DNA from 4 places in the Rhizobium sp. LjRoot98 genome. Region 2 is predicted to be linked to each of the others. Evidence: riboswitches for the same ligand, from Rfam matches in the RefSeq annotation. Region 2 holds a riboswitch; each other region holds the start of a gene.
What was found. Region 2 has a riboswitch for cobalamin ahead of nrdH (glutaredoxin-like protein NrdH). Riboswitches for the same ligand answer to the same signal wherever they lie in the genome.
Positions count from the first base shown of each region.

Region 1: linked by a shared signal. The riboswitch ahead of bluB (5,6-dimethylbenzimidazole synthase) and the one ahead of nrdH (glutaredoxin-like protein NrdH) in region 2 are both predicted to bind cobalamin.
Region 3: linked by a shared signal. The riboswitch ahead of ACSQ3J_RS09025 (CbtB domain-containing protein) and the one ahead of nrdH (glutaredoxin-like protein NrdH) in region 2 are both predicted to bind cobalamin.
Region 4: linked by a shared signal. The riboswitch ahead of ACSQ3J_RS28075 (TonB-dependent receptor) and the one ahead of nrdH (glutaredoxin-like protein NrdH) in region 2 are both predicted to bind cobalamin.

Region 1 is NZ_CAXUPW020000002.1:516,661-524,197, forward strand. It holds gene ACSQ3J_RS11050 (LacI family DNA-binding transcriptional regulator) at 1-11, opposite strand, end outside; gene ACSQ3J_RS11055 (phytanoyl-CoA dioxygenase family protein) at 119-1,312, shown strand; gene ACSQ3J_RS11060 (SDR family oxidoreductase) at 1,401-2,222, shown strand; cobalamin riboswitch at 2,265-2,477, shown strand; gene bluB (5,6-dimethylbenzimidazole synthase) at 2,522-3,214, shown strand; gene ACSQ3J_RS11070 (DUF2865 domain-containing protein) at 3,215-4,246, opposite strand; gene ACSQ3J_RS11075 (acyl-homoserine-lactone synthase) at 4,500-5,144, opposite strand; gene ACSQ3J_RS11080 (LuxR C-terminal-related transcriptional regulator) at 5,316-6,053, opposite strand; gene ACSQ3J_RS11085 (NADP-dependent malic enzyme) at 6,225-7,537, opposite strand, start outside.
Region 2 is NZ_CAXUPW020000007.1:36,208-43,744, reverse strand. It holds gene ACSQ3J_RS20915 (multidrug effflux MFS transporter) at 1-839, shown strand, start outside; cobalamin riboswitch at 1,009-1,232, shown strand; gene nrdH (glutaredoxin-like protein NrdH) at 1,496-1,717, shown strand; gene nrdI (class Ib ribonucleoside-diphosphate reductase assembly flavoprotein NrdI) at 1,735-2,142, shown strand; gene nrdE (class 1b ribonucleoside-diphosphate reductase subunit alpha) at 2,202-4,328, shown strand; gene nrdF (class 1b ribonucleoside-diphosphate reductase subunit beta) at 4,502-5,476, shown strand; gene ACSQ3J_RS20890 (hypothetical protein) at 5,683-5,949, shown strand; gene ACSQ3J_RS20885 (ABC transporter permease) at 6,321-7,259, opposite strand; gene ACSQ3J_RS20880 (ABC transporter substrate-binding protein) at 7,278-7,537, opposite strand, start outside.
Region 3 is NZ_CAXUPW020000002.1:70,447-77,983, forward strand. It holds gene ACSQ3J_RS09005 (DUF1194 domain-containing protein) at 1-366, opposite strand, end outside; gene ACSQ3J_RS09010 (glucoamylase family protein) at 521-1,810, shown strand; gene ACSQ3J_RS09015 ((2Fe-2S)-binding protein) at 1,847-2,704, shown strand; gene ACSQ3J_RS09020 (CbtA family protein) at 2,748-3,521, opposite strand; gene ACSQ3J_RS09025 (CbtB domain-containing protein) at 3,711-3,887, opposite strand; cobalamin riboswitch at 3,935-4,204, opposite strand; gene ACSQ3J_RS09030 (bifunctional diguanylate cyclase/phosphodiesterase) at 4,469-6,235, shown strand; gene ACSQ3J_RS09035 (LysR family transcriptional regulator) at 6,258-7,106, opposite strand; gene ACSQ3J_RS09040 (GcvT family protein) at 7,349-7,537, shown strand, end outside.
Region 4 is NZ_CAXUPW020000015.1:41,943-49,479, forward strand. It holds gene ACSQ3J_RS28070 (ABC transporter ATP-binding protein) at 1-1,013, shown strand, start outside; gene ACSQ3J_RS28075 (TonB-dependent receptor) at 1,520-3,820, opposite strand; cobalamin riboswitch at 3,847-4,044, opposite strand; gene ACSQ3J_RS28080 (FecCD family ABC transporter permease) at 4,232-5,239, opposite strand; gene ACSQ3J_RS28085 (ABC transporter substrate-binding protein) at 5,318-6,280, opposite strand; gene ACSQ3J_RS28090 (ABC transporter ATP-binding protein) at 6,297-7,022, opposite strand; gene ACSQ3J_RS28095 (DUF1636 family protein) at 7,116-7,523, opposite strand.

The DNA of each region.
Region 1 (7,537 bases), on a different contig from region 2:
TCGTGGGCCATCGTGGGTCCGTTCTGATGGTTTTTTGAGGTGTTTCTGCTCTATATCAAAGCTTTTCCCTCCGCGTATAGTGCGGTCATCGACAGACATCCGGCGGGAGGAAAACGGGATGAAGACCGACAATATTCTAAAACAGCGAGCTGACCGGGTCTGGCTGACGGAAGCTGCCTGCGATCTTGAGGATTTTCGCGCTGAGGTGGAGTGCACGACATCGCTTGCCGACTATCCGCATGCGGCGGCCGTCGAGAAGAATGTTCTGATTTATGACAGCGCAAATGTGCTGAAGGCGGCTCAGACCGGCGAAGGACGCCGGGCGGTGCTGGCTGAAATCTGCGAAGCCTTTGCGACCGGGCCGGGCGTCGTCGTGCTGAAGCGGGCATTCGAGGATACGGCTGTCATCGATGCGGCGAGCGGCATTTTCGACGATATCATCAATGAACAGCACCGGACCAATAGCGGTGGCGGCGACCATTTTGCCAAGCCGGGCGCCAATGACCGCATCTGGAATTCGCTTGAAAAGCACTGCCTGCGTGATCCGCGTAATTTCGCCGCCTACTATGGCAATGCCCTGATCGCGCTGGTCAGCGAAGCCTGGCTCGGACCGAGCTATCAGATGACGGCGCAGGTCAACCGGGTCAATCCGGGCGGGGCAGCGCAATCGGCGCACCGGGATTACCATCTTGGTTTTCAGACCTCATCCGTCATCGAGCAGTTTCCGGCACATGTCCATCGCCTGTCGCCGGTCCTGACGCTGCAGGGGGCGGTTGCTCATTGCGACATGCCGCTGGAAAGCGGACCGACCTTGTTCCTTCCTTATAGCCAAACCTATGTTCCGGGCTATCTGGCGCTGAAACGTCAGGAGTTTCGCGATTATTTCGATCGCCACCATGTGCAGTTGCCGCTGTCGAAGGGCGACCTGGTCTTCTTCAATCCGGCCCTTTTCCATGCTGCGGGCACCAATCGTTCCGAGGGTATCAAGCGGGTGGCAAACCTCCTCCAAGTGTCCTCGGCGTTTGGACGCGCGATGGAAACGGTCAACCGGGAGCGCATGAGTGCCGTTCTCTATCCAGCCTTGAAGGCAATGCTTACCGATGGCCGTTTGACTTCTGCGGAAGCCGCTTGTGCGATTGCGTCCTGCGCCGAAGGATATTCTTTCCCGACCAATCTCGACCGGGATCCGCCAGTCGGCGGGCTTGCGCCGAAAACGCAGGCGCAGTTGATGCACGAAGCGCTTTCGGGTGGCTGGGAGGAAGCCGCATTTGCAGCGGCGCTTGCGGCTCAGTCGGAGAAGAAGCTCAGCTAACGGAAATATTCCTTGCAATTTGAACTCCTGCCCGAATGCCGGGCGGGAGTTTTTTGGCATCAGCGATATCGAAAATGGAGGAAAAACAATGAGCAATGACTATGGCCGTCTCGACGGCAAGATCGCGATCGTCACCGGTGGCACGCAAGGGCTAGGCGCCACGATCGCAACGCTGTTTGCCGCGCGCGGCGCCGCAGGCATCGTTATCTGCGGCCGCAATGCCGCCAAGGGCGAAGCCAAGGCCGCCGAGATCGGCAAGGCGACCGGCACCAAGGTCGTCTACGTACAGGCCGATCTGGAACAGGTGGAGGATGCGCGCAAGGTGGTAGACGCCTGCGACAAGGCGTTTGGCCGTGTCGATGCGCTGGTCAATGCGGCTGCGATTACCGATCGTGGTACGATCCTCGACACCAGCCCGGAACTGTTCGACCGGATGTTCGCCGTCAATGTGCGTGCGCCGTTCTTCCTGATGCAGGAAGCGATCAACGTCATGCGCCGGGAAAAGATCGAGGGGACCATCGTCAATATCGGCTCGATGTCGGCCAAGGCCGGCCAGCCGTTCATTGCGGCCTATTGTGCTTCCAAGGGGGCATTGGAAACCCTGACGAAGAACACCGCCTATGCTTTGCTGCGCAACCGGATCCGGGTCAACGGCCTGAACATCGGCTGGATGGCCTCGGAAGGCGAGGATCGCATCCAGCGCGAATTTCATGGCGCCGCCAGCGACTGGCTGGAAAAGGCAGCGGCAAGCCAGCCTTTCGGCCGTCTGGTCGATCCGGCCGAAGTGGCGCGTGCCTGCGCCTATCTGTCGTCGAGGGAGTCCGGCTTGATGACCGGTTCGGTGATCTGCTTCGATCAGTCGATCTGGGGCGCCTATGACGGTTCGCCGCATCCGGTCGCTGCGATGTAAGGAGATCAGGCGGGCCATCTTGCATTTGGCGGCCCGCCATGCCCATATCGGTCCTGCTCAGGTGCCCGTGAAAACGGGAGAATCGGGAACCCGGTGAAAGTCCGGGACGTGCCCAACGCTGTGACGGGGACGATTTTGCATTGATGAATTTCTGAATTCTTTCAGAATTCTGCCACTGGATTTTCATGTGATCCGGGAAGGCGGCAAAATCGGTTGATCCGCAGTCAGAAGACCGGCCTGACGAGATAGACCAGCCCCGCGCGGACGGCGGGAGGTTTCGCATTGTTGGGGATCAAACGATGCAAGCTGAACCGCAAGACCGCCTTGTGAGGGCGGACGCATTTTCACCGGACGAGCGCGCCGCCGTCTACCGCGCCATCGAAACCCGCCGCGACGTGCGCGATCAATTCCTGCCCGCACCTTTGCCGGATGATGTCATAGCGCGGCTTCTTGCCGCCGCCCACAGCGCACCCTCCGTCGGCTTCATGCAGCCGTGGAATTTCATCGTCGTTCGCGACGAGGAGAGGCGGGCGCGTGTCTTTGAGGCTTTTCAGCGGGCCAATGAAGAGGCAGCGCTGATGTTTGAGGGCGAGACGCGGGACAAATACCGGTCGCTGAAGCTGGAGGGCATCCGCAAGGCGCCCGTCAGCATCTGTGTCACCTGTGATCCGGCGCGTGCGGGCAAGGTCGTCCTCGGCCGGACGCACAATCCGCGCATGGATGCGTTTTCCACCGTCTGTGCGGTGCAGAACCTGTGGCTTGCGGCGCGGGCCGAAGGTGTCGGCGTCGGCTGGGTCAGCATTTTTCACGAGCGCGAAATCAAGGATGTGCTTGGTATTCCCGATCATATCGAGATCATCGCCTGGCTGTGCCTTGGTTATGTCGATACGCTCTATGCCGAACCGGAACTGGCCGTCAAAGGCTGGCGCCAGCGTTTGCCGCTTGAAGATCTGGTGTTCGCGGATGCGTGGGGCATCAGGCCGGATGATTGATCAATTGGTCTGCTGCGGCTGGTATCCGGGGCCTGCCGGATGCCTCAGGTCGATCGAGGTTTCCTGCGACGGCAGATAGCTTGGGCCGACGACGCGGACCTTGTTGTCCTGCGGATTGTATGGCCTGTCCGCGACGGCGCTTTTCACTTCGATCGGGTCCGCCTTCTTGCGGGTGCGAATCTCAAGAACGCCCTTGCCGTTGTCGGGTGTGCTCTGTTGTGTCGCGGTGCGTCCGGCTGGAGAGCAGCCGCATTGGCCGGGCTGGCTGAGGTCGCGGGTCTTGTAGGCGAAAGCCGAGGGCAGGTCGGCATAGGGTTCGCCGGTGGCGGCGGAGACCATCTGGTTTGTCTCTTCTGTCGCCATCGCATGATAATAGAGCGCCGTTTCTGTCCCGGGGCAGCGCCGTTGGCAGGTTTCGGCATCGCGCTGGAAATCGGCCGGCGATGAGTTCGACGAGATTGGGAAGAATGCCCCATCGCAGGTTCTTACGCACATGGTGCGCAAGCTGCCGGGATATTCTGCGCTCGGGCCAAATCCGTCTTCCGGCGTGGCGAAGCCGGCGTTGCCGTACGGATCCGAATACCCCTCGCTGATCGGCGGCAGGTCATTGAGGATATTGCGGTGGGTTTCCGGTTCTTCGACCGCGGCGCTGAGGACGTCACTCTCCTCCTCGTTGCAGCGATTGGCGGCAAGTGCGGCGTTAATGCGCCGCCGGGCAATATCGCTATCGTTGCCGTCGAGCAGGCTTTGCCGACGGGCTTTCAGGGTTTCCAGATCCATTTGCATCTGTGATATTTCGCTGCTCAGGCTTTGGCAGACCTCTTCATTCGGGCCGCCGACAATGATGACGCTGCCCGTGCTGCATCCCATGCGCCTCAAATCACTGCGTGCCTGCCGCAGGTCCAGATTCTGGCGGGATATCGCCCCTGTATAGTCGCGTAGATTGGCATTGGAGGCGACGATCTTCGGCAGGCCGGCAAGATGGGCATTCAGGCGTTCGCACACCGCCGAGGCGTCGGCCGTGGCCGTCATAACCAGAAGAAGCGGAACTGCTCGCGCCGCAAGGGATATGGAACGGAAGATCACGTGTTTCTCTCGCCTGAGCATACCGGCACCGTGCCGGGTGCGAAGGAACATCCCGCGCACTCTGACTTTGCCCTTATCATACCGTCATTCGACGGGGCTGCAACGCACTCCGCATAGCAGCGTTAACGGGCGGCGGGAGAAACATGCCGGGCGAGGCGGGAGAGCCACAATCGGCCGAACTCCCGCCAGGCTGGATAGTTTAAGCAGCCCTGGCCATTTCAAGCGACATCGGCCGCTCCAGCACGGAACCGGCGATTTCGGCGACCGCCTTCATCCTGTCCAGAAGGCCGGCTGTGACTTCCCAGGCAACGGCGACAGCATAGACGGAGCCGATCCGCTGTGGCTCGCCAATCCGTTCACCGGGGCATCCCATCCGCCGGAACATCCGCTCCAGGAAAACGTCGGTGACGGTGACGATATGGCTGAGGCCGGACGACAGCCCAAGCTCGCCGACGCCACACATCAGTTCGGCGGCGGCGATGGTTACCTGGTTGGAACCGCGATCCTGCGAGATGGCCGGATCGATGCAGAAGCGGCTTGATTCCCAGACGGACGCGCTACGCACCTGTGGGTTGTCGCCAAGCAGGATCGGAAACGTATCATCCAGCATGTTCGGCCCAAGCGTCGGCAGGAGGCGCAGCGAACCGCGCAATTTGCCTGTTTCATCCGAGTAGGACAGCACATAGAGCGGATTGACGTCGTCGTAATTGTCGATTTCCCAGTTGCCGCGGACCGACACATCCCATTTCAGCAAGTCGTGAAAGACACGCTTTCGCAACTGGAACATGGCGTCGATATCGTCCGGATGTTGCTTGCCGGTGTTGCGGTTGAAAATCCTGATCATCGTTTGCTCCTGTGTATGAATGCGGAGAGCAAATGCTGTCAGGTATCGGCGGCGGGCATAACTGTCGGTAGTGACAGGTTTCTAATGCACGCCGATATGCAATGGACTCGGACGTCCGGAAGGACGTCCGAGTCCATTGCATTCACGGGAGAGAAAGGGAGCGGGAAATGATCAAAAGGCCGGGATGAGATCACGCCGGACGGCTTGCGCGACCGCCTGGGTATTGGAAACGACGTTCAGCTTGCGCCGGGCATTGGTCATGAAGAAGCGGACGGTGCGTTCCGAAATGCCCAGGATCGTGCCGATCTCCCAATAGCTTTTGCCCGCGGCCGCCCAACTGAGCACTTCTGTTTCCCGATGGGTCAGTGTCTTGGCGCAGTGTTCCGTAAGCTCTATTCTGCTGTCGCTTTCCAGCAGAGACGCGTGGAAAAGATTGGCGAGCAATTGGAAATCACGCAGATGGCAACGCCGGTAGGCAGGCCATTCGTCGGACGGAACATCAGCCTGGATTGCCAGGAAAGCCAGCCGCCGGGTGGGGGTCGCGAGAGGCAGGGTGATGCCGTCGAGACCAAGGCCGAGTTGTTTCGCTGCGGAAAAAAGCGGCTCGCTATCGGGATGAAGCTTACGGGCCGTCGCCCAATCCACCGGCCTGACGCCACCCAAAGTCATGCGCAGGATTGGATCGATGCGCTGATATCGCTTATCAACATAGGTTGTGAGACTGCGCGCGCTGAAAGTGTGGTGCAGCCTGTGGATAACAAAACCCGCGGTCAGGATGTCGACGTCGAGATAAAGCAGATTTGCGATACTGAAAGTGCTGCGCATCAGGTCGAAAAACCGTTTTGGTTCAACGATTTCCTCGTTTTCCATAATGTCCAGCAGGTCAAAGAATGCCTGTTGGTCAGCCATGCTGCAAAACCCTGTTATTTGATGAGGGCAGCATGATAACGGTTTAAGTCTTTGTCTAGTGCAATCTTTGGTTATCCGTGTGTTTTTACAAATATAAACTATAAGCTGTAATTAAAATCACTTTTATATTTGGATTGAGCCGGCTGTGAGCCGGCTCAATCTATACTTCTACTAGGCGGGGTATGAGGCTTCCACAACCGCCAGTGCGGCCATGTTGACGACGCCGCGCGACGTTACCGATGGTGACAGGATATGTGCAGGCAGGGCCGTTCCGAGCAAAATCGGTCCGACATGCAGGCTGTCGGTCATCGTCTTGACGACGCCCAGCGTGATGTTGGCGGCATCGAGGTTCGGGAAGACCAGCAGGTTGGCTTCACCCGCCAGTGTGCTGTTGGGCATGACGCGGCGGCGCAAAGCTTCCGAAATGGCGGAATCGCCGTGCATTTCACCGTCAGCTTCGAGATCGGGCGCGAGTTCGCGGACGATCTGCATGGCCTTGCGCATCTTGAAGGCGCTTTCCGAATCCCGCGAGCCGAAATTCGAATGCGAAACCAACGCTGCGCGCGGGGTAATGCCGAAGCGGCGAATTTCCTGGGCGGCCATCACCGTCTTCTGGGCGATTTCCTCTGCCGTCGGATCGAAGGTCACGTAGGTGTCGGTGAGGAAGGTGGCACCGCGCTGCGAGATCAGCAGGCTGAGGGCCGAGAAATCCAGCACACCCTCGCGCTTGCCGATGATCTGGGAGACAGCCCGAAGATGGGCGCTGTAGCGGCCTTCGACGCCGCAGATCAGCGCATCGGCTTCGCCGCGCCGGACGGCAAGCGCGCCGATCACGGTCTGGTTGGTACGAACGATTGTCCGGGCTGCTTCCGGAATGACGCCGAGACGGCCGACAAGCGCAAAATAGTCGTCGACATAATCGCGGAACCGCGGATCGCCTTCCGGATTGACCACTTCAAAATCGACGTCCGGCCGGATGCGCAGGCCGTAGCGCTTCAGGCGCGTCTCGATGATATTCGGACGGCCGATCAGGATCGGGCGGGCTGTGCCGTCCTCCAGCAGTACCTGGGCGGCCCGCAGGACGCGCTCGTCCTCGCCTTCGGAAAAGATCACCCGGTTTTTCTGGGCATTCTTTGCGGCGGCAAAGATCGGCTTCATGATGAAGCCGGAGCGGAAGACGAAGCGGTTCAGCTGGTCGAAATAGGCATCGAAATCGGTGATCGGCCGGTTGGCGACGCCGCTATCGGCAGCTGCCTTGGCAACAGCCGGTGCGATGCGCAGGATCAGCCGCTGGTCGAACGGCGAGGGGATCAGGTAGTCCGGGCCGAAGACCGGCGTTTCGCCGGAATAGGCGCGAGCTGCGACGTCAGACGGCTCTTCACGGGCAAGCGCTGCGATGGCGCGCACCGCCGCCATCTTCATGTCCTCATTGATCGTGCGGGCGCCGCAATCAAGCGCTCCGCGGAAGATGTAGGGGAAACACA
Region 2 (7,537 bases):
GCGACATGCATACCGGCGTGCAGGCCGCCCGGCTGATGTCGCTGTTGATGCTGGTTTTCAGCATCTCGCCAATCCTGGCGCCGCTGACCGGCAGTGCCGTCATCGAATTCTACGGCTGGCGTGGCGTGTTCTGGGCCGTGATGATCGCCGCCTTCATCGGCCTCATCCTGCTGGCGACGCAATTGCAGGAAACCCGCCTTAGGGAACATCGTGCCGAAAGCGGTTTGCGCAGCGCCATGGCGGCATATGGCCTGCTGCTCAGGGACAAGAATTTCCTGACGCTGACCTTCATCGGCGGGCTCGGTATTTCCAGCTTCCTCGTCTATCTCGCCAACTCGCCCTTCGTGCTGATCGATTATTATGGGCTGACGCCGACGCAATACAGCTTCGCCTTCTCCGTCAATGCCGTGTCTTTTTTCGCGGTATCGCAGGCGACCGGCTGGTTCGGCGAGCGTTTTGGGCTTGTTCGCGTCATGCGGATTGCCGTAACGGCCTTTGCACTGACCATGGCTGCGATGGCCATCGTCATGAGCCTTGGTTTCAACCAGCTTCCGGTCATGGCCGCGTTCCTGTTCGTCGGCTACGGCTTCCTCGGCCTGGTCATTCCGACCAGCGCGGTGCTGGCACTGGAGGATCACGGCGAGATTGCCGGCACGGCATCGTCGCTGATGGGCACGCTGCATTTCGTCACGGCCGCCGTCGCCATGGTGATCGCATCGGTGTTCTTCGACGGTACCGCCGTCCCAATGGCCATGGGCATCGCGCTTTGCGCCGTTGGCGCGCTGTTGCTCACCCAGGCCACGATCGGCCGCCGCCGCGCGGTTGCCGCTGCCGAGTAAATCGGCATTCGCAATATCCTGGAATATCGAAGGCCCGGGGCGATGCTCCGGGCCTTTTGCAATTCCTGTGACCCGGTATTAACGCCCCATTATCCACAATGCCGGAAAAATTATGTGCCAGGAGGCATGTTTCCGAAGCCTACACATTGACGTTGTTTTCACGTCGTATACTATATCTAGTGTTCAAGGTTCCTCTGACTCGCAAGATTCGGAGGCTAAGAGGGAATGCGGTGCGTTCAGCCATTTTGGCGGGGCAAATCCGGAGCTGCCCCCGCAACTGTAAGCGGCAAGTGCCTGTTTCATTTCAAGTCACTGAAGGCATCGGTCTTCGGGAAGACGGAGCAGGCGCCACGACCCGCAAGCCAGGAGACCTGCCTTAAACAAAACGTCCACGGGCGGGGTGTCCGGAAGGTCGCGTGATGTGCAGCGGAATGACTCCGCTTTGTGTTGCGTTCTTCCGATGTCCGCCAAAAAAGGCTTCGGGGTGAAGGCATGTCAGTCAATCGAATTCGCAGACCACGAGATGCGGGATCGCGATCGGCGGTACACGCCTAGCCTGCTCGCCAGCTCGCAATGAAAACCACACGATCGGATCCGCGTGCAGCGGCTCGGAACCCTTTCGTGCGCCCGCAACATCACAGACCACGAGGACCATCATGAACATCACCGTCTACAGCAAGCCTTCCTGCGTCCAGTGCACCGCGACCTATCGCGCGCTCGATCGTGAAGGTATCGACTATCAGGTCATCGATATCTCCAAGGACGAGGACGCCTTCGCAAAGGTGATCGGTCTCGGATACCAGCAGGTTCCGGTCGTGATTGCCGGCCAAGACCATTGGGCCGGATTCCGGCCGGACAAGATCAGCGCGCTTTCTTGAGTACGGTCTGACGAGCGATGGGGCTGATCGTCTATTATTCCAGTCTGTCGGAAAACACCCATCGTTTCGTCGCCAAGCTCGGTTTGAAATCGGCCCGTATTCCCGTCAGCAGTGGCGCGAAAACGCCCGATGTGCGCGAGCCTTTCGTCCTCATCCTGCCGACCTATTGCGGCGATGATGGCCGGGGCGCCGTTCCCAAACAGGTGATCCGCTTCCTCAACGATGCGGTCAACCGATCCTTCATCCGGGGCGTGATCGCTGCCGGTAACAGCAATTTCGGCGAGACGTTCGGTCTCGCGGGTGACGTGATCTCACGCAAATGCGAAGTGCCGTATCTCTACAGGTTCGAGCTTCTGGGCACCGATGAGGACGTCGCCAACGTTAGAAACGGATTGGAACGATTTTGGACGTCTCAGAGACTTTGACGCGGAATGCGGGCGCAAAACCGCTCAACAGTTTTCCTCATTCCGCTGCCGAACGCCCTTTGAAGGCGACGGAAACGGCGATTGACTATCACGCGCTGAACGCGATGCTGAACCTCTATGACGACGAGGGGAAGATTCAGCTCGACAAGGACCGGCTGGCCGCGAAGCAGTATTTCCTCCAGCACGTCAACCAGAACACCGTGTTCTTCCATAATCTGCGGGAGAAGCTCGATTATCTGGTGACCGAAGGCTATTACGAGCGCGAGGTTCTCGACCAGTATTCGTTCAACTTCGTGCGCGACCTCTACGATCACGCCTATGCGAAGAAGTTCCGCTTTCCGACCTTCCTCGGAGCCTTCAAGTATTACACCAGCTACACCCTGAAAACCTTTGACGGAAAACGCTATCTTGAGCGTTATGAAGACCGCATCTGCATGGTGGCGCTGACGCTGGCGCAGGGCAATGAAGCGATCGCCCGTGACATGGTCGACGAGATCATTTCCGGAAGGTTCCAACCGGCAACGCCGACGTTCCTCAATGCCGGCAAGAAACAGCGCGGCGAGCTTGTCTCGTGTTTCCTGCTGCGGGTCGAGGACAACATGGAGAGCATCGCCCGCGGCATCAATTCGGCGCTGCAGCTGTCGAAGCGCGGTGGCGGCGTGGCCCTGTCGCTCACCAACATCCGCGAGGCGGGCGCCCCGATCAAGCAGATCGAAAACCAGTCGTCCGGCATCATTCCGGTGATGAAGCTGTTGGAAGACAGTTTTTCCTATGCCAACCAGCTCGGCGCGCGCCAGGGGGCAGGGGCGGTCTATCTGAACGCCCATCATCCCGACATCATGCGCTTCCTCGATACCAAGCGCGAAAATGCCGACGAGAAGATCCGCATCAAGACGCTGTCGCTCGGCGTTGTCGTGCCGGATATCACCTTCGAACTGGCGAAGAACAACGAGGATATGTATCTGTTCTCGCCCTACGACGTGGAGCGCGTCTATGGTGTGCCGTTCACCGAAATTTCGGTGACGGAAAAGTACCGCGAGATGGCGGATGACGCCCGCATCTCCAAGAAGAAGATCAAGGCGCGTGAGTTCTTCCAGGTGCTGGCGGAAATCCAGTTCGAGAGCGGCTACCCCTACATCATGTTCGAAGACACGGTAAACAAGGCGAACCCGATCGCCGGCCGCATCACAATGAGCAATCTCTGCTCGGAAATCCTGCAGGTGAGCGAAGCCAGCGAATACAATGATGACCTGTCCTACAAGACCATGGGCAAGGATATTTCCTGCAATCTCGGTTCACTGAACATTGCAGCTGCAATGGATAGCTCCGATTTCGGCAGGACCATCGAGACCTCGATCCGGGCGCTGACCGCCGTCTCCGACATGAGCCACATCTCCTCGGTTCCATCGATCGAGAAGGGCAATGACGATAGCCACGCCATCGGTCTTGGCCAGATGAACCTGCACGGCTATCTCGCCCGCGAGCGCATCTATTATGGCTCGGACGAAGGTGTCGATTTCACCAACATGTATTTCTACACGGTGACCTATCATGCCATCCGGGCATCGAACCGGATCGCCGTCGAGCGTGGATCAAGCTTCAAGGGATTCGAAAATTCGAAATATGCGTCCGGCGAATATTTCGACAAATATACCGAGAAAACCTGGGAGCCGGCGACGGAGAGGGTGAAGGAGGTCTTCGAAGCTGCCGGGATCCATATTCCGACACAGGAAGACTGGCTGGCGCTGAAAGCGGCCGTCATGGCGACGGGGCTCTATAACCAGAACCTCCAAGCAGTGCCGCCGACGGGATCGATCTCCTATATCAACCACTCGACCTCCTCGATCCACCCGATCGTCTCGAAGATCGAGATCCGCAAGGAAGGCAAGATCGGCCGCGTCTATTATCCGGCGCCGTATCTGACCAACGACAATCTCGACTACTATCAGGATGCCTACGAGATCGGGCCTGAGAAGATCATCGATACCTATGCGGCGGCAACGCAGCATGTCGATCAGGGCCTGTCGCTGACCCTGTTCTTCCGCGACACGGCAACGACGCGCGATATCAACAAGGCGCAGATCTATGCCTGGAAGAAGGGGATCAAGACGATCTACTACATCCGCCTTCGCCAGATGGCGCTCTCCGGCACCGAGGTGCAGGGCTGCGTGTCGTGCACGCTTTGATTTGAGGCGTCTCAGCCACGCTTGAGCCCGGAGCCCCCTCATCCGCCTGCCGGCACCTTCTCCCCGATGGGGAGAAGAGACACGCGGCTGGCGCCAGGTTCTCCTCTCCCCTCGGGAGAGGGCAGGGTGAGGGGCCGGGCGCTCCGTAAGATTTTATCGAGGAAAGACATCCCATGAACATCGCCATCAAGCCCGTCTCGCGCGTGCGCGCCATCAACTGGAACCGCATCGAGGACGACAAGGATCTTGAAGTCTGGAACCGGCTGACCGGAAATTTCTGGCTGCCGGAAAAGGTCCCGCTCTCCAACGACATCCCGTCCTGGGCGACCTTGCGGCCGGAGGAACAGCAACTGACAATCCGCGTCTTCACCGGTCTGACCCTGCTCGACACCATCCAGACCAGCATTGGTGCGCCAAAGCTGATGGAGGATGCGATCACGCCGCATGAGGAGGCTGTTTATTCCAACATTTCCTTCATGGAAGCGGTGCATGCGCGCTCTTATTCCTCGATCTTTTCGACGCTCTGCTCGACACCGGATGTCGACGATGCCTATCGCTGGTCGGAGGAAAACGAGCATCTGCAGAAAAAGGCGGCGCTGATCCTTGAACATTATCGCAATCTCGATCCGCTGAAGCGCAAGGTCGCCAGCGTCTTCCTCGAAAGTTTCCTGTTCTATTCCGGCTTTTATTTACCGATGTTCTGGTCGAGCCGGGCCAAGCTGACGAACACCGCCGACATGATCCGCCTGATCATCCGCGACGAAGCCGTGCACGGCTATTACATCGGCTACAAGTTTCAGAAGGGGTTGGAGCGGCTGAGTGCTGAAAGGCAGCAGGAGATCAAGGATTTTGCCTACGAACTTCTGTTCGAGCTTTATGATAATGAGGCCAAATATACCGAAACGCTCTATGACGGTGTAGGGCTGACTGAGGACGTCAAGAAGTTCCTGCATTACAACGCCAACAAGGCGCTGATGAACCTCGGCTACGAGGCGCTGTTTCCGGCCGAAGCCTGCAAGGTCAATCCGGCGATCCTTTCGGCACTATCTCCAAATGCTGACGAGAACCACGACTTCTTCTCCGGCTCCGGCTCGTCCTATGTCATCGGCAAGGCCGTTGCGACGGAGGATGACGACTGGGATTTCTAGACGGTTTCCCTTCGGCAGCTGGCTCACCGGGCGCAAGCGGCACACTTTCACGTGCGTGATGTCGCCTGCAAGGCAATTGTAACCGTAACGTACTCCCGTCCGACCGGAAAAAGCGCATAGGTATCTGGGTAACCGTTTGAGGCCTGCCTTAAACGGAGCGGTAAACTGACAGGCATGCATCCTCGGCCAAACCAGGTACCAGATCGATGTCGACAGACACGGCGCAGAAGGGTTTGTGGAAGCTGATGTTGAGGTTACCCGCGCTGCGCGGGCAGCTTCAGATTCTCAGTGTGCGGAATACGAGTTTGCTGGGCCTTTGTGACGCTTTCCAGGATGCAAGCTCCACTCTCGATTCCTTGAGAAAGTATCCGAACGCGGACAGTGCGATCATTCGCGAGTATGAGATACTGTGCAGCGAAATCGAGAGCGAAGTGATCGAGATCTGTCTGAGCGAACAGACAAAACCACGCTAATATACCGCCATATCCTTTTGTTTAGCCTGTATTTTTGAGCCTGCTCCAAAGCAGGACGCTTCTGTGCCAAATTATCACTTTTGAAACAGTCAACGGAATTTTTAGCGTTTTTGGGCGCGGTACTTCAGCAAAGGGCGGTTGACTGGCATGCGGATTTTGTGCGGTACTGTGACCTCAGGTTGAAAACTTGGGGGCAGGCATGAGCGGCGAGCGTAAAATCGATCGATCATTCTGCGAACATATCGACTTGGCGGAGGCGCAGGCCGAAATTGACCGGCTGCTCGCGGATTCCCGCTTTCAATCTCCGGAACGCAACCGAAATTTTCTGCGCTTCATTGCATCGGAGTATTTCGAAGGCAGGGCCGAGGCGATCAAGGCGTACACGATCGCCGTCGATGTGTTCGGTCGTCCAGCCAATTTCGATGCGTCGGTTGATCCAATCGTGCGCATCGAAGCGACCCGGCTGCGCGCCGCGCTGACGCAATATTATGAGGTTCACGGAAGCGACACCGGCATCCGCGTTGATCTTCCACGGGGCCGGTACGTTCCAGTCTTCTCCCGCATGGCGCCAAACGACATGACCAGCCCCGTGGCAGAAACCGCGGCGCCGGATTTATCTCATCATACACCAAGCTTGGAAAAGAGCTCGAACCTGCGGTTTTGGAGCGCCCATACCGGGCTCGCTTTGACCTGGCTGCTGGTCGGCCTTGGAAAGCATCGAGGCGGCCGGCGAGAAGCGCATCGATCATGTTGAATCCCGTCACCATCGGCAGGGGGGCCGAGATGGAGATTTCGCGCGCCAGACGGCCGGAGAGCGGCAGAATGCCAAGCCATTGCGAAAAGACGAGCTGCAGGATCATGGCGAGAAAGAAGGTCGGCATGGCGACGGCCGCGATGGAGCCGAAACTGCCGAGCTTATCCGGCCACCGGCCCTGTCGCGCCGCGGCCAGCACCCCGAGCGGAATCCCAATGATCAGTGCCAGACCCGTGGAAAAGACCGCAAGCTCCAGCGTGGCGGGAAGATAGGCCCGCAGGTCCTGAGCAATCAGTCGGCGCGACTTGTATGAAATACCGAAATCGCCCGTCGCCATGGCCGCCGCGAATGTGGCGAAGCGGGCGGGCAGAGGCGCGTCGAGATTTAGCTCCTGACGCGCCTTTTCAATCTGCTCGGCGGTGGGCCGCGGGCCGGCATAGAGTGCCGCGGGGTCCGACGGAACGACCTGTGCGACCACGAAGACCAGAAAGGTCACGCCCACCACCACGAAGGCAGAGAGGAGCGTGCGGCGAAGGATGTAGCGGAGGAGTTCCATCAGACCGCCACGCGCCTCTTACCGGCTCAGTTCGTTGACAAGGGCCACGTGTCCGTAGGCTGGATTGTCGGCGTAGCCCTTGATGTCGGAGCGGATAATGTGAACGTTGGGCTGGTCCAGCATGAAGACGGCCGCCGCATCGTCGATTATCTTGCGCTGCGCCTCAATGAACAGGGCTTCGGCGCGTGGACGGTCCGTGCCCGAAAGCTTCGCCGCTTCGTTGATCTTAGCGTCCACTTCCGGATTGGAGTAGTAGCCGAGGTTGAAGTTCGGCTTCT
Region 3 (7,537 bases), on a different contig from region 2:
GGAAATGGAAGTGCCCCGGCGGGTGAAGACCGGGCGGGCGGCAAGATGTTCGGCCAGAATTGCGGCGTCCTGCGCATCATCGATCAATTGCCAGTTGATGACGGAGGTCTCGTTGACGCTGCCGGCCCATTCGAAATAGCTGATGGCGATGCGGCCGTTGAGGCCGGCCGTGACCGCATTGATGAAGTCTGGATGACGCAGGGCTTCGACATATCCCAAGCGCTGCACCTGTGCCTCTTCAATGTCCATCGATCCCGACATATCGACGGCGAGCACCAGCGCGACATCGACCGGGACTGCATCAGCGACCGGTGTGGCAATCGGCGCGCTCGAAATCGTGAGAAACATCGCAAGTGTTGTGAACATCCAGTCATCCAATCGCTGCTAAGGATCGTATGAAACTAAAATGTAACACAGATCGTAGGTGAGGCGACCGTTCCGGATGCGGGCGTCTTCAACAATCGGTGATTTGTACTGACTGCCATTTTAGTGAATTTCGATCGACTGGAGTAAGCCTGCAATGCTTCTGAAAAACGAAACCGACACGGTCATTCTCGACCGGTTGCAGCAAGCGGCGTTCGGATACTTTCTAGAGTTCGTCAATCCCGAAAACGGCTTGATTGCAGATACCTCGCTGCCCGGCGCTCCGTCGAGCATCGCTGCGACCGGTTTTGGCCTTTCTGCCTATCCTACCGGCGTCGAGAGAGGCTGGATGAGCCGTCAGGACGCTGCGGCAAGAACACTGGTGACATTGAGGTTCTTTGCCGAAAGCCCGCAAAGCCGCAACAAGGACGCCACCGGCTACAAGGGGCTCTACTACCACTTTCTCGATATGAAGACCGGTCTGCGGACATGGCGCAGCGAGCTTTCGCTGATCGACAGCGCGCTTCTGATCGCCGGCATGATCACGGCGGCGGCTTATTTTAATCAGGACAATGAGGTCGAGACAGAGATCCGGTCGCAGGTCGATATGCTCTACGCCCGGGCAAACTGGGCCTGGGCGCTGGACGGAGAGGGGGCTTTGTGGCTCGGATGGAAGCCCCGGACAGGCTTTCTGCCCTATCGCTGGGAATCCTACAGCGAGGCGATCATCCTCTATGCGCTTGCTCTGGCTTCGCCATCCTATCCGATCGGCAAGGAAAGCTATGATGCTTTTGCCAGCAAATTCGATTGGATGACGGTGAAGAACAAGCCGTTCCTCTACGCCGGACCTCTGTTCATCCACCTGTTTTCACATGCATGGATCGATTTCCGTGGCATCCAGGATGAGGCTGTGGCAGCGCACGGCACGGATTATTTTGAAAATACCCGCCGGGCGATCGCCGTCCAGCGGGACTATGCGAGCACCAATCCGGGCGGTTTTACCGGCTACGGTGCCGACGCATGGGGGCTGACATCCTGCGATGGCCCCTTACGCCCCCGCCGGCTGCAGGATGGTCGGCGCCAGCAGTTTGCCGGTTATGCCGCGCGCGGAGCGCCGCTCGGGCCGGACGATGGCACGATCGCGCCCTGGGCGCCGCTCGCATGTCTGCCGTTCGAGCCACAGGCCGCGATGTCGGCGACACGGCATATCCTGTCGAGCTATCCCGACGTTATCGACACAGGGCGTTTTATCGGCAGTTTCAACCCGAGCGTTCCGGGCAAGACGGCGGAAGGTTGGCTCAACGACCGTAGCGTTGGCCTTGATCAGGGGTTGCTGGTGATGATGATCGAGAACCATCGCAGTGGTCTTTACTGGAACATGCTGCGCGAAACGCCGGTTATCCGGCGTGGCCTCCGGCGGGCAGGCTTTTCCGGCGGCTGGCTTTAAGCTAAACCGGCTGCCAGGTGATAACAGGCGGCCCCATTGAGCGAGAACCGGGTTTCAAGCAGCTTTCGACCGGATGATGTGCGGCACGCAAAAGCCGCCATAGCCTGGCAGGCGGAGCATTTTCCGCAGGTAGCTGTGTCCCTGGGGCGGGAGGGCGGCGATTTTCTGCCGGTCAATGAGGCATGGCATCTCGGTGGCGATATGGTCGAGCGCCTGCTGGACTACCAGAATTGTTTTGCTGCCGGCATGGACGACCGCGTCAGAGGCGCCCATCTAATTTCCTTCTACAGCCACCATCTCGGCATCGCGGCAGCAGCTGTCTATTTACAGACGGGGCTGGTGCCCAATCTGCATCCGGATCGCCTTGCGTTCCGGTTCGAACCTGTCGTTCAGCATGGCAGGGGGACGCCTTCGGACACTTATCCCTCCGGTATCAGCCGCCTTCATTTTCGTTTCCGGAGCTTTGCACGCGGGGATGATTGGGTGGCAGCATTTCATGGTGGCTTCGTCGAGAGCTTCAATCCGGTGATCGGCTTGCTGCAAGGCCGCACTGGCCTATCCCCCGTCGCGCAGTGGCGGCTGGTGGGTGACGGCATTGCGGGGGCTTTTCTGGAGATCGGTGCCGCCTTGGGCGAAGCGGATCGCGCAATGGCCGCAGCGCTTGCCATCATCAAGAGGGCCGGTTCACCGGTATTTTCCGAGACGGCGCACTACGCCAAGGTCGGCGCTGTTTGCGATGGCATCCCCGTCGAGCGAATCTTCCGGCTGCGAAGCGGCTGCTGTCTCTACTATCGAACAGAGGGTGGGGATTTTTGCGATGTCTGCGTGCTTCTCGATGACGAGACACAAAAAAGCCGCCTGCAGGCCCTTGTCGAGCGCACAGGCGGCCTTTGATGTACTTGCGGCGCAAGCAATGCTAGCGCCGCAACGATAGGGCTTAAGCCGATTTCAGAAACCGGTCGTTCAGGTATCCCGAAATCACGCCGAGCACGATCCAGAACGCCAGTGTCGTTGCCAAGGCGGCGACCGCGAATTCCGCGCCGAGAACTGCGGGTACCGGGCTCGAGATGTCCGTCGGCTGTGGCGCTCCATAGACGTGCGGAGCGGCGATCAGGACAAGGCCGATGATCTTGGCCAGGATCTCACCGCGCAACACGACAAGATAGAGGCCGGCGACGGAGAGAACGATCGCTGCGATCCACCAGGTCTGCCGGTCGTGGAGATCAGCGGCAGGGAAGCCCGGCAATTCCGGCGGCAGGCCGATGGCGGGCAAGAGATGGATAGCCAGCCAGCCGCAGGCGCCCCAGAGAGCGCCGTTGCGCAGCGTGATGGGGTAATTGAAGGCGAGGCTGGCGCCCGCAAGCAGCAGGCCAAATCCGGCGCCGGCCACCAGATTGGCAAGCAATGTGCCGGAGAACCGGCTCATGCCGAACATGATGCCGCCTTCGTCTTCGTGCTCGCCTTCATGGGCGTAGGCGGGTGTGATGGGTGAGAGTGCCGACAGCATTTCGCCGATCAACGAGGAGCGGTCGAGAGAAGAGTGCTGCTGCTGGCCTTCGGTTGCGGCCGGTGGTTCGGCGGCAGGTTCCTTGACTTCATATTCCTCGGCATGAAGGATGAGCGGGACCACCCGCAACTCCTGCGCCGCCGTCATGAAGACGCCCGCGATCAATCCAGCCACCAATGCGGCCAGAAGCGTTTTGACAATCATTTGATACCCCCAAAATCAAGCGGAGCAGATCGATCTTTAGTGCTCAACGCTTGCTGTGTTTGAATTCCCACGGCAAAGCCCGCCCGATGCCGGAGCATGGGCGCAATCCACGGCCGCGTGATTTCCAAAATGAAACCCGCGATCCCCTATCGATAGAGTGTGGAAAGGCTGAGCTTCCCACTGCCTATATCAATGGCAGGGGAAACCGTAGGAGTGGCGGACGTCATGCGCGGTGTCGTGCAGCACGGCGGAATTGGCAAGGCCGGCACCGAAAACCAGGAAGCCGCCGATCAACAGGGCGAGAATAGCCGTGGTGATACGGTCATTGAGAGAAAGCGGGACGCTTGAAACTGTAGTCGTAGCCATGACAACCTCCGTGATGGCGCGTGGGAAATATCCCACCAATTGGGCACCATGCCCTTCATCAACCGGCAGGTTTCCTGGCTCGCGGCGTCAGGCACTTTCGTGCCAAGGAGCTTGTCTCACCTTCCCGCGGCAGAGGCAAAACGCCCATCGCCGCAGTGGCTTTTACCGGCTGAACGTACCGGAATGACAACCTCTGACCGCTCTACAGTCGCGGGGTCGGCCGTGATAAAGATGCCCAGAATGGGTCCACCCGTCACGTTCCCATTTACTCCCCGAAAGCGCCTCGCTCCCAGGGAACCAATTGATCTGCTGATGATTATGCCGTCACCCCGGTCATGTCAATTCGGCGCTGCGACCAACAATGGCGCATTGCGGCTCTTGATTTTTCCGCGCAGTGTCTAAATTTGATATGTAATACAGTACGAGATGCGCCTAAGTTGCAACTGGGTTTCTTTGAAGAAGCACTTAATGGTTGTTTGTTTAAAAAGTACTCTTTTTGCTCATGGAACAATAGTTCTTTAGGAACCTTGGTGTAGAATGCGGAGGCGCTGATACGCGAAGCATCCTCTGCAGAGAAAACCATGAAGGCGGCGAGGTCCGAACAGGAATTCCAGAATATTCTTCGCCGTTTGGGAATTGCGCTTGACGCTTCTCAGATCGGCGTGTGGGAGCACGACACACAGAAAGACGAAGTCGTCTGGGATTTGCAGATGCACCGGCTCTACGCAACCGGCAAGACGCAAAGGCGCGTCAAGGCGGAGGTCTGGACGAATGCGATCCATCCCGATGATTTTGCCCAGGCCCAGGCCGATTTCGACCGGGCGATTGCAGCCAAGGATGCCTATTCTTCGGAATACCGGATCATTTTGCCGGACGGTGAAACCCGATACTTGCGTTCACGCGCCTATTGCTTCGAGGAAGACGGCCATATCACCCTTATCGGCGCCGAATGGGATGTGACGGCGGATGTGCTGCTCAATCGCGAACTGCGACGGCAAAAGGCGATCGCCGAGGCGCGGGCCGTTGCCCTTGAAGCGAGCCGCGAGCGGATCGCATATGCAGCCGAACATGATTATCTAACAGGACTTCCCAATCGACGCTTCTTTGACAGGCGATTGGCGGAGCTTGCGGGGGAGGCCGGACCGGAAAAGCTGGCGATCCTGCATATCGGTCTAGACCGGTTCAAGCAGATCAACGACACTGCCGGCCATACGACGGGAGACAATGTCCTGATATCCTGTGCCAGGCGGATTGAAGCCAGTGTGCCTGAGAACGCATTCATTGCCCGCGTCAGCGGTGATGAATTTGCGGTTTTGATCGCAAATTTCGTCTCGCTGGATGACCTCAAAATCCGTGCAGAGCGGCTGGCGCAGCAGTTGAAGCAGTCGGTCTGGCATAATGAGGAGGTCTTGCGCACCGGTGGGTCGATCGGTGTCGCGGCTGCCAGTGGCCGCAATATTGGCAGCCTGCTGGCACAGTCGGATATTGCCCTGCATCGTGCCAAGAAGCTCGGTCGGGGACGGGTCGAGGTGTATTCGGCTCAGATGAAGGCACAACTCAATGCCGAGCAGCGCGTTGGCAGGCAGTTCGCTCATGGTTTGGAAAAAGGGGAGTTCATTCCCTATTATCAGGCTCAGGTCGATGCGCGGACCCGGCGCATCGTCGGGATGGAGGTTCTGGCACGCTGGCGCCATCCGAAACGCGGATTGATCCTGCCGGGCGAATTCATCAAGGTTGCTGGCAGTCTCGGCCGGCTGGACGATCTCGATGCTGCGATCTTGAAGGCGGCGTTGAAGGACCGTCAGGCCTGGATGGGGCAGGGAGTGCATGTTCCGCGCATTGCGGTGAATGTCTCGGCTGCCCGCCTGTCGGATCCGCTTTTGATCGACGAATTGAAACGCCTGGATGTCCGACCGGATATGCTGTCATTCGAATTGCTGGAAACCATTTTTCTCGACGACAGCGAAGATGACGTGTTTTCCAACGTCGCAGGCCTGAAGGCCATGGGTATCGACATCGAGATCGATGATTTCGGATCCGGTCATGCGTCGATCATCGGGTTGGTAAAGCTGAAACCGCGGCGGATGAAGATCGATCGTCAACTGGTTTTGCCGACCACCACATCGCGCGAACAGAAGCGCCTGTTGCGCTCGATCATCGACATCGCCAAAGCGCTCAATATCGAGGTCATTGCCGAGGGCGTCGAGACGCTGGAACACGCCAAGTTGTTGACGCGCCTTGGATGCGATGTGCTGCAAGGTTATGCGATCGCCTATCCGCTTCCGGCCGCAGATATGCTGGCCAGGTTGAACGAGGATCAGCAGTTGGTTCTGCTCACTCAGCACTGACCGCATATGCCGCTTGTGGCTGCTATCGTTCCAGAAGATCCTGCATGGCGCTGATGATGCGGCGGTGCTGGTGGGCGTGGCGAGTGCGGATGCTGGTGGCGGCGTAGACAGCTTGCTGTATCGGAGGGGCGTCTGCGATGGGGAAAGCGGCGCCTTCGCCTTCGAGCCTCAGCGCCGTGCTGCTCGTCACATAGGCTGCCCCTCCCAGCGTCTTCAGCAGGCCGGTAATGGCGATATTCTGGCCTGACGCCAGCGGAGCGGATGAAAGCTGCGGCAGGGCCAGCCGATGCGCACGGTCGAACGCCGGAGAGTAGACGGCCTGGATATAGGTTTCCGGTAACAATTCGCCGACCGTTCGCGTCGCGGTGCCGACCAGCATGTAGGTCATTTCGCCGATCCGCTCATAGTGAAGATCGGGCAGGTAATGCGGCGTATAAAGGATGGCGAGATCGAGATCGCCGGCTGCCAGATCGCGGTTCATCTGGTTGGAGTAATCGGCCTCCATATAGATCGAGGTCGTCGGCAGGTCGGCCCGGACGGCTGATAGCCATTTTCCGGCAAAGGCTTCGGCGAGATCATGCTGGATGCCGAGCCGCATCGAGCGCTCGTAGGTACCGGCGTTTTCCACCGCGCGGGTTGCCTCGTGCCATTGATGCTGCAGCGCCTTGGCATGGTCGAGGAAACGCAGGCCGGAGGCAGTCGGCGCAGTTCCTCCTTTGTTGCGCGTGAAAAGCTTGCGGTTGAACTGTGCTTCGAGCGCCTTGACCCGATGGGACACGGTGGATTGCGTGATGTTCAGCCGTTCCGCCGTGCGATTGAAACTGCGGGTTTCCATCAGGTCGAGGAAGGTTTCGATAAGGTCGATCTGCATGGGTGTGTCCGGTGTCTCCCAATTTTGCCCCTCACCCTATCCCTCTCCCCGCAAGCGGGGAGAGGGGACGACGGAGGTGGCCGCCTGTCCCTTCTCCCCGTTTACGGGGAGAAGGTGGCCGATAGGCCGGATGAGGGCTTCTAGTTCAATCTAATCGAATTCTTCGATCAATAAAGCCCGTTCTGACGGCTTGATGCAAATGTTGTTCATGGCCAAAACTTCCCCCAAACAAGGGAACAGCCATGTCGAATTTGCCGTCTTATGCACGCGTCGTGATCATCGGGGGAGGTGCGGTCGGTGCGTCCGCTCTCTATCATCTGGCCAAGGCCGGGTGGACGGACTGCGTGCTTCTGGAAAAGAACGAGCTGACGGCCGGTTCGACATGGCATGCGGCGGGCAACGTGCCGACATTTTCGTCCTCCTGGTCGATC
Region 4 (7,537 bases), on a different contig from region 2:
GCAAGGACCGGCCGATGCGCTTTCCGATTGTCGATCCGGCAACCGGACTGCCCGACACCCCCGCCGAAACGATCGACACGGTCGCCTCGGGCAAGCGCCCGGTTCTGGAAGTGCGCAACCTCACCAAGCGTTTCGACATCCATTCGGGCCTGTTTGGCCGTCTGACCAGCCGTGTTCATGCCGTCGAAAACGTCTCGTTTGATCTGCATGCCGGCGAAACCCTGTCGCTGGTCGGCGAATCCGGCTGCGGCAAGTCCACCACCGGCCGCGCCATCATGCGTCTGATCGAGCCGCAGGCTGGCTCCGTCATGGTCGAGGGCACCGAGGTCCTGACGCTCGACAAGGACGGCATGCGCGAGATGCGCAAGAGCGTCCAGATGATCTTCCAGGATCCCTTCGCCAGCCTCAACCCGCGCATGCGCATCGGCGCGGCGATCGCCGAACCCTATCTCGAACACAGGATGGGAACAGAAAAGCAGGCGCGCGATCTGGTGGCGGATTTGCTGGTCAAGGTCGGCCTGTCCGCCGACATGGCGTCGCGCTATCCGCACGAATTTTCCGGTGGCCAGCGCCAGCGCATCTGCATCGCCCGCGCACTGGCGCTCGATCCGAAGGTGATCGTCGCCGATGAAAGCGTCTCGGCGCTTGATGTCTCGATCAAGGCGCAGGTAATCAATCTGCTGCTCGACCTGCAGCAAAGCCTCAACCTCGCCTTCCTGTTCATCTCCCACGACATGGCCGTCGTCGAGCGCGTCAGTCATCGCGTGGCGGTAATGTATCTCGGCGAAATCGTCGAGATCGGTCCGCGTGCTGCTGTCTTCGGCAATCCGCAGCATGCCTATACGAAAAAGCTGATCTCGGCCGTGCCGATCCCCAATCCGGATCGGCGCCGGGAAAAGAACAAGATCAGCAATGACGAGATCAGAAGCCCGATGCGTCCGGCGGATTACAAGGCCGTGCCGATCCAGTATCACGAAGTTTCGCCGGGCCATCTGGTGGCGATATCAGTGTGACATGATGAAAAGTCGGCACACTTTATCCGTTTAAATTGTGCCTGCTCGAGAGGCAGTGCACCCGATGCGGATGACTGGTCACTCGGTGCTGCCGCCGAAAAATTTGGAAAGACTACGCAGGAAGCCGACCAGCCAGGCGCACCGCCTTTTGCCAACCCTCCCCTCCCGGCGCACGATGCAACCGTGTCGCAGTATCGATGGCCGTCAGGTTTCTGGCTCAACCTCGCGTCAGTGACGTCAACTTTTGGTGCAGTGCCGATGACATTTGCGGTCAAAGCGCCGAGATTCCGGATGACCTCTTGTCTCAACGCATGCCGCTCTTTCCGGGGACTGGCAGCGGCGTGCACCATCAGGGTTCAGGTATCTTTGCGGCCCAGCAAGACACTGCTCGCGAGCGGCCGGTGGCGGCTGCGCGGTCGATTGAATCTGCCGGCCCCGCTAGTTAGGGCCGGCAACAAGGTCACTATCCAAGGCGGCTGCCTTGGACAGTGATGGCGGCAGGGTCGTCAAAAAGCGACCCTCAAAGAAAGCGTGGCCGACCGGGGCGCGCCCAACATCCATTGTGTCGAACTGCCCGAGGTAGCATAAACCTCGTCGAACAGGTTCTCGACAAAGAGGTCGAGTGAAGCCGTCTCGGTCGGCCTCCACTGCAGGCCGGCATTCACGACAGCATATGCCGGCCGTGTCGCCGTGTTGGCATTGTTGGTGTACGCCTCGCCGGCATAGTGGACCCCGGCCTGCGCCATCCAGTTTTCAGCGAAGTCCCAGGAGGCATAGAAATTAGCGGCAAAGCGGGGGACGTTGGGTGGCGTTTTTCCGGAAAAATCGCCACTCGCCTGAATATAGTTGTCGAATTCAGCCTTTAGAATGGTGCCGTTGGCATCGATGCGCCATCCTCCATTAAGCTCCAGTCCGATTGCCGCCTGTATGCCCTGGGACGACTGCTGCCCGATCTGGCGGATGATGGTGTGGTTGTTGGGGTCTCGGGCCAATACGTTCGTCTTGACGATACGATAAGCCGAAAATGTCGCTTCGGCTCGGTCGTCCAGGAAACTGTATTTGACCCCAACTTCATACTGTTCTCCCTCGGGGAGTGCGTAATCCTTCTGCGCATCCGACAGCGACAAAAGGTTGCCGATCGGTTCGGATGCCGCGGAGTACTGTGCGTAGAGCGCCACGTCGGGGTGTGGATTGTAAACCATACCCACCCGCCAGCTCAGCGAATCGTAAGTCCGCTCGAAAGCGACGCCGGTCTGTGGGTTGGAGCGGTTCACGGTGGGGCTGTCGTAACGCAGACCACCAACGATCGAGAACTGATCCGTCAGCGCCAGCCTGTTGTCGGCGAACAGTGAATATTGCCAGACCGTGCTGCGGTTGTTCGTGAGGAGGTTGTCTGGCCCGATGAATTTACCTGGATCGAAATCGATGGCAGGGACAGTTGAGGCGCCCGGATAGGGTGAGTTGTTGGTGTTCGCAAAGCGAATGCGGTTTATGTCGAAACCGATGACGGTGTTGTTGTCCATACCGGCAACTGTGCTGTCGAGCACCAAATCCGTGCGGTTGCCGTACTGCTCATAATCATGGTGGACGGCAATGTAGTCGCTTCGCAACACCGTTTTGGTCGCTGGCTGGTAGAGGTAGCTCTCGACGTTTCGCCATTGGCGGTCGCTCGAGATGCGGTAGCTGGTGCTGTTGAGAGTGAGATTTTCCGCAGCCTGCCACTCGGCCTTGATCTGAGTGAAGTTGTCCTGGTAGCGGTTGAGTGCGTCGGCGACGTTGTAGTTTTGCTTGCGCAGGCGTTTGTCCAGTTTCCCATCGACAAGCGGGGTACCGAAATATGCGGTGGGCTCGGTGTCGCCGTAGTCATGGGAAAAAGTGAGTTTCAGATCATCGGTGGCCTGCCAGAGGACGCTCCCGGATATGGCGAGATTCGACGCATCGCCACGTTCGATCCAGCCTCGCGTATCCCTCGCACTGACATCAAGACTATAGGCCAGGCTGTCGTTGATCGGCCCGGCGCTGCCGAAGGCCAGCCCCTTCTTGCCGTCGGTGCCGATCGTCGTCACGATCTCATTGCGGCGGCTATCGGTAAGCGGCCTCTTCGGAATGATGTTGATAGCACCGCCAATCGCACCCTCGCCGTAAAGAACGGAGGCCGGCCCATGCAGGATCTCGATGCGATCGACCGTGTACGTATCGAAGGGAAAGCTGATGGTGCCGGCTGCGGGATAGAAGCGCGTACCATCGTAAAGGCGCGCTACGGCTCCATTGCCGGTGAAGCCGCGCATGCCGAGGGAGGTACCCCCATTGCCCGGCGAGCCCAGAAAGGTGATGCCTGTGCCGTTACGTGCGATGGCCTGGTTGACGTCGGTCTGACCGCGCTTGCGGATGGTGTCTCCGTCAACGATCTCGACACTGGCAGGCGTTTCGAACGGCGTGAGATCGAGGCGACTACCCGCGTTCGACCGGGCCTTGAGATTTGGACCCGGCCCTACTCGATCACCCTTGCCGGAGACCCTGATGGTTTCCAGCTCGGTGACCTGGTCTGTGAGTGGCTTTTTACCTCGCACGACCTCCTGCGCTTCACCACTCGCCGCCGTCAAGAGGACGGCGGCGAGTGCGCTGCCAGACAGTAATGTAGCACGAATTGGACGATACTTGGGATCGAGGCGGAGGGCGGCATTTTTTGAGGCGCCTATGGCGTGAGGTTTGGAAAACAAGGTGGAATGCTCCAGCGGTACGTTGCACGTCACCGCGACCAAAGCCGCCTTCGCCGCATTGTTTTGCGGCGAAGATTCGGCTTTCACCAGGACACCCCGCCCAGCGTGTTCACGTATGACAACGGCTGACGGCAGGTCTCCTGACTCGCGGTTCGCTGCTCCCTATCGCCTTCCCAGGCGGAGCCCAGTGGCGTGTTGACAGGAAGCTAGCCGCTTACAGTTGCGGGGGCAGTCGCGGCATTGGATGCATGACATCCGCACCGCGTTCCCTTTTGATTCCCTTGCGGGAAACCGTCGCGCCTTTGTTGCGGAGCACGCGCCGGTTGTGCAAGTCACGTTTGAGACTATAGTGGCGTTCTCATGCCGTGCGACCTGTCATGATAAGGAACATTGCCATCGGTCATCCCGGTCTCCGTCGGGACAACCTGTTGAGGCTCCACAGCAGCTACGATCACATTGGTGATCCGGCGGCGGCAATGGTCCGTTCAAGGGCCCCGTTTAACGCCGCAGGATTGCAATGAAGGCAAGGCCGCCGACCAGACCGGTTATCACGCCGATCGGTATGTCCTCCGGCGCCATGACGACACGGGAGGCGATATCGGCAAGGATCAGCACCACGGCGCCGGTGAGCGCCGACAGCGGGATAACACGGACGTTGTCGCTACCGGCGGCAAGCCGGACGAAGTGTGGCACCATCAGCCCGACAAACCCGATGGCGCCCGAAAAGGCCACCATCACCCCAGTTACTAGAGCGGTGATCACGAACAACTGTGCCCGAAAGCGGACGACCGGGATGCCGAGCGTTGCGGCAGTCTCGTCGCCCATGGCCAGCGCATTGATTTCCCGTGCGCGCAAGATGAGCCAGACGAGGCAGCCGCCGAGAGCAACGGCGGGATAGACAAGGTGTGGCCATTGCGCCAGCCCCAGGCCGCCCAGCAACCAGAATACAACCGTATGAGCGGCACGAGGATCACCAAGAAAGATCAGGAGATTGGCAAGAGCTGTTGCAACGAAGGCGACGGCAATGCCTGACAACACCAGCCGGTCCGCCGCTTGGCCGGTAAAGCGGGTGACCGCGACGACGGCGATAGTGGCGAGAAGCGAACCGATGAATGCAAACAGTGGCACGGTGACGAGACCGAAGATGAGGCCGGTGTGAAGCAGCGCCAGGATCGCGCCGAGCGCGCCGCCGGAGGAAACCCCGAGCAGATGCGGGTCGGCGAGCGGATTGCGTGTGACAGCCTGCAACACGGCGCCGACGACGGCAAGACCCGCACCCACCAATGCAGCCAGAATGACGCGCGGAAAGCGGACATCCCACACGATACTATCGCGGCCTGCCGACCATGTGACCTCGATCAGGCCCGGGGCCAGCTTGTTGACAACGATGGACCAGACGGTGACGAACGAAATGGGAGCAGCGCCCAGAGAGACACCTGCCGTGATACAAAGGCCGATCAGTATTGCCGGTACGGTCACAATCAGAAGAAGTCGGCCACTGGTCATGTCAGGTCCATCTTGTCCGCAGAAAGCAAAGGCCGGGCAGATCAGCCCACCCGGCCGGGTGTTTAGGGGCCGCGGAGGCTACATGTTGCGGGGATGAAATGCGTCAGCGAGGCGGCCGATCGCATCGATGTTGCGCGGGCCGGGTGTGGCTTCGACATAGTCGAGCACGACGAAACGGTCATTCTTGACGGCATCAAGGCTTTTGAAGGCGGGATTTTCCTTCATGAAGGCGATCTTCTGCTCGGCGCTCACGTCGCCGTAATTGACGATGACGATCGCTTGCGGATTGCGCTCGATTACCGGTTCCCAGGACACTTCGGTCCAGCTTTTCTCCACGTCTTCCATGATATTGATGCCCCCGGCCGCCTCGATCATCGCGGTTGGAATACCGAAACGTCCGGATGTAAACGGTTTTCCGGTGCCGGAATCATAGACAAAGACGCGCACGGGTTGCTTGACCTCGCCAATCCGGTTCTTGATGTCGGCAAGCCCTTTTTCGTAGCTTGCGACGAGGGCTTTCGCCCTGTCGTCGACGCCGAAGATTGCGCCGAGATTGAGAATATCGACAAACATGTCGTTCATCGTCGGCTTGGCCTTCGCCATGATGTGAATGCAGGATTCCGTCAGTTCATAGACCTTGATCTTGAACGGATCGAGTGTTTCGGGCGTCACCTCGCCACCGGCTTTCATGCCGTAGTTCCAGCCGGCGAAAAAGAAATCGGCGTCGGCATTGAGCAGGACTTCCTTGGTTGGATATTTTTCCGCCAGCTCGGGGAGCGCTTTGACGCCTTCGCGCAGCTTCTCGTCCAGCGTTTTCCAGCCGGATATCCCGGTATAGCCAACCATATGGTCTTGCAGTTGCAGAGCCAGCATCATCTCGGTGAGATTGACGTCGTGGGAAATTGCCCGCTTCGGCGCGGCATCGAAGGTGATCTCGCGGTTGCAGCTCTTGACGGTGACCGGATAGGCAAATGCCGGCATGGCGATGAGTGTCGTGGCGAGAAAACCCGCAGCGGAGGCGAGCAGGCGGAAAGAGGGCATGGTTGGTCCTTTCGGTTCAGGCGGTCTTGAGGGAAAATGAAAAACGCGCTGCGATGTTGCCCTCTACGGGATGAGCAAGGGCAGTGACGCCGAAGGTGTCCGAAATCGCGTGTGGCGTCAGTACCTCGTCCGGCCGGCCGAAGCCGACCATCCGGCCGTCGCGCATCAGCGCCACATGGGTAGCGAACGTGCTGGCCAGATTGATATCGTGCAGCGTGGTGACGATGGTCAGTTTCAGCCCGGCCAGCAGATGAAGAATTTCCAGCTGGTGGCGGATATCGAGATGGTTGGTTGGCTCATCAAGGATGATGATATCCGGCTCCTGCGCCAGCGCCCTGGCCACCAGCACCCGCTGCTTCTCGCCGCCCGATAGCGTCGAGAACTGGCGCTTGGCCATAATGGCGAGCTCGAGATGCTCTAGGCAGTGCACGACCTGTGCACGATCCTCGTCTCGCCAGCCTGTCAGCCCTTGGCGCCGCGGAATACGGCCCATCATCACCACATCGAACACGGTGAAAGGGAAATCCGCCGGCATTTCCTGAAGCACGACGGCAACGCGGCGGGCGACTGCCCGGGCTGAAAGCGTGCGAATGTCCTCGCCATCGATTTCGGTCCGGCCTTCCAGTGGCGCCACGCCGCGATAGAGGCAGCGCAACAGCGACGTCTTGCCCGCACCATTCGGCCCGACGATGGCAAGTCGGTCGCCAGCTTCCAGTGAAAAACTGACATCGCGAACAAGCATCAGATTCGTATTTGGACCCCAGCTGAGGCCCAAAACGTTGAGGCTTGCGCCCCTGCCGTCACAGCTCATGGATTGCCCCCCGGAACCACGGTTTCATTGAATGCGCTCTCCGGGATGTTCCGAGACGAGCAAGGCCGCCGGGATTCGGGCAATGGTCTTGCCGCCAAGGCCGCGGGGACGTTCGGCCTCGCGTGTCACGCCATCCGGCCGTCCGGCATAGATTACGGCGAAATCCACCAGTGCTGCGATATCGGTGTCCGGCGCGATGTCGCCAAACAGATAGGTCGCCTTGCCGCTCGCCTGGAACGCGATCGTGCAGGGACGCCGGCAACCGGCCATGCAAACGGTGCCCTCGATGGAAAAATCGGAGCCGCTGGCAACACCCATGCGCGACAGGCTGTCATTGAGGCGGGCAAGCAGTTCCAGTCCCGGGCGGCACGCGGCGCCGGTGATCCGGCAATCGGTGCAGACGGTTATGATGTGCTGTGGATGATGCGCCATGTCTTTTCCCCGGT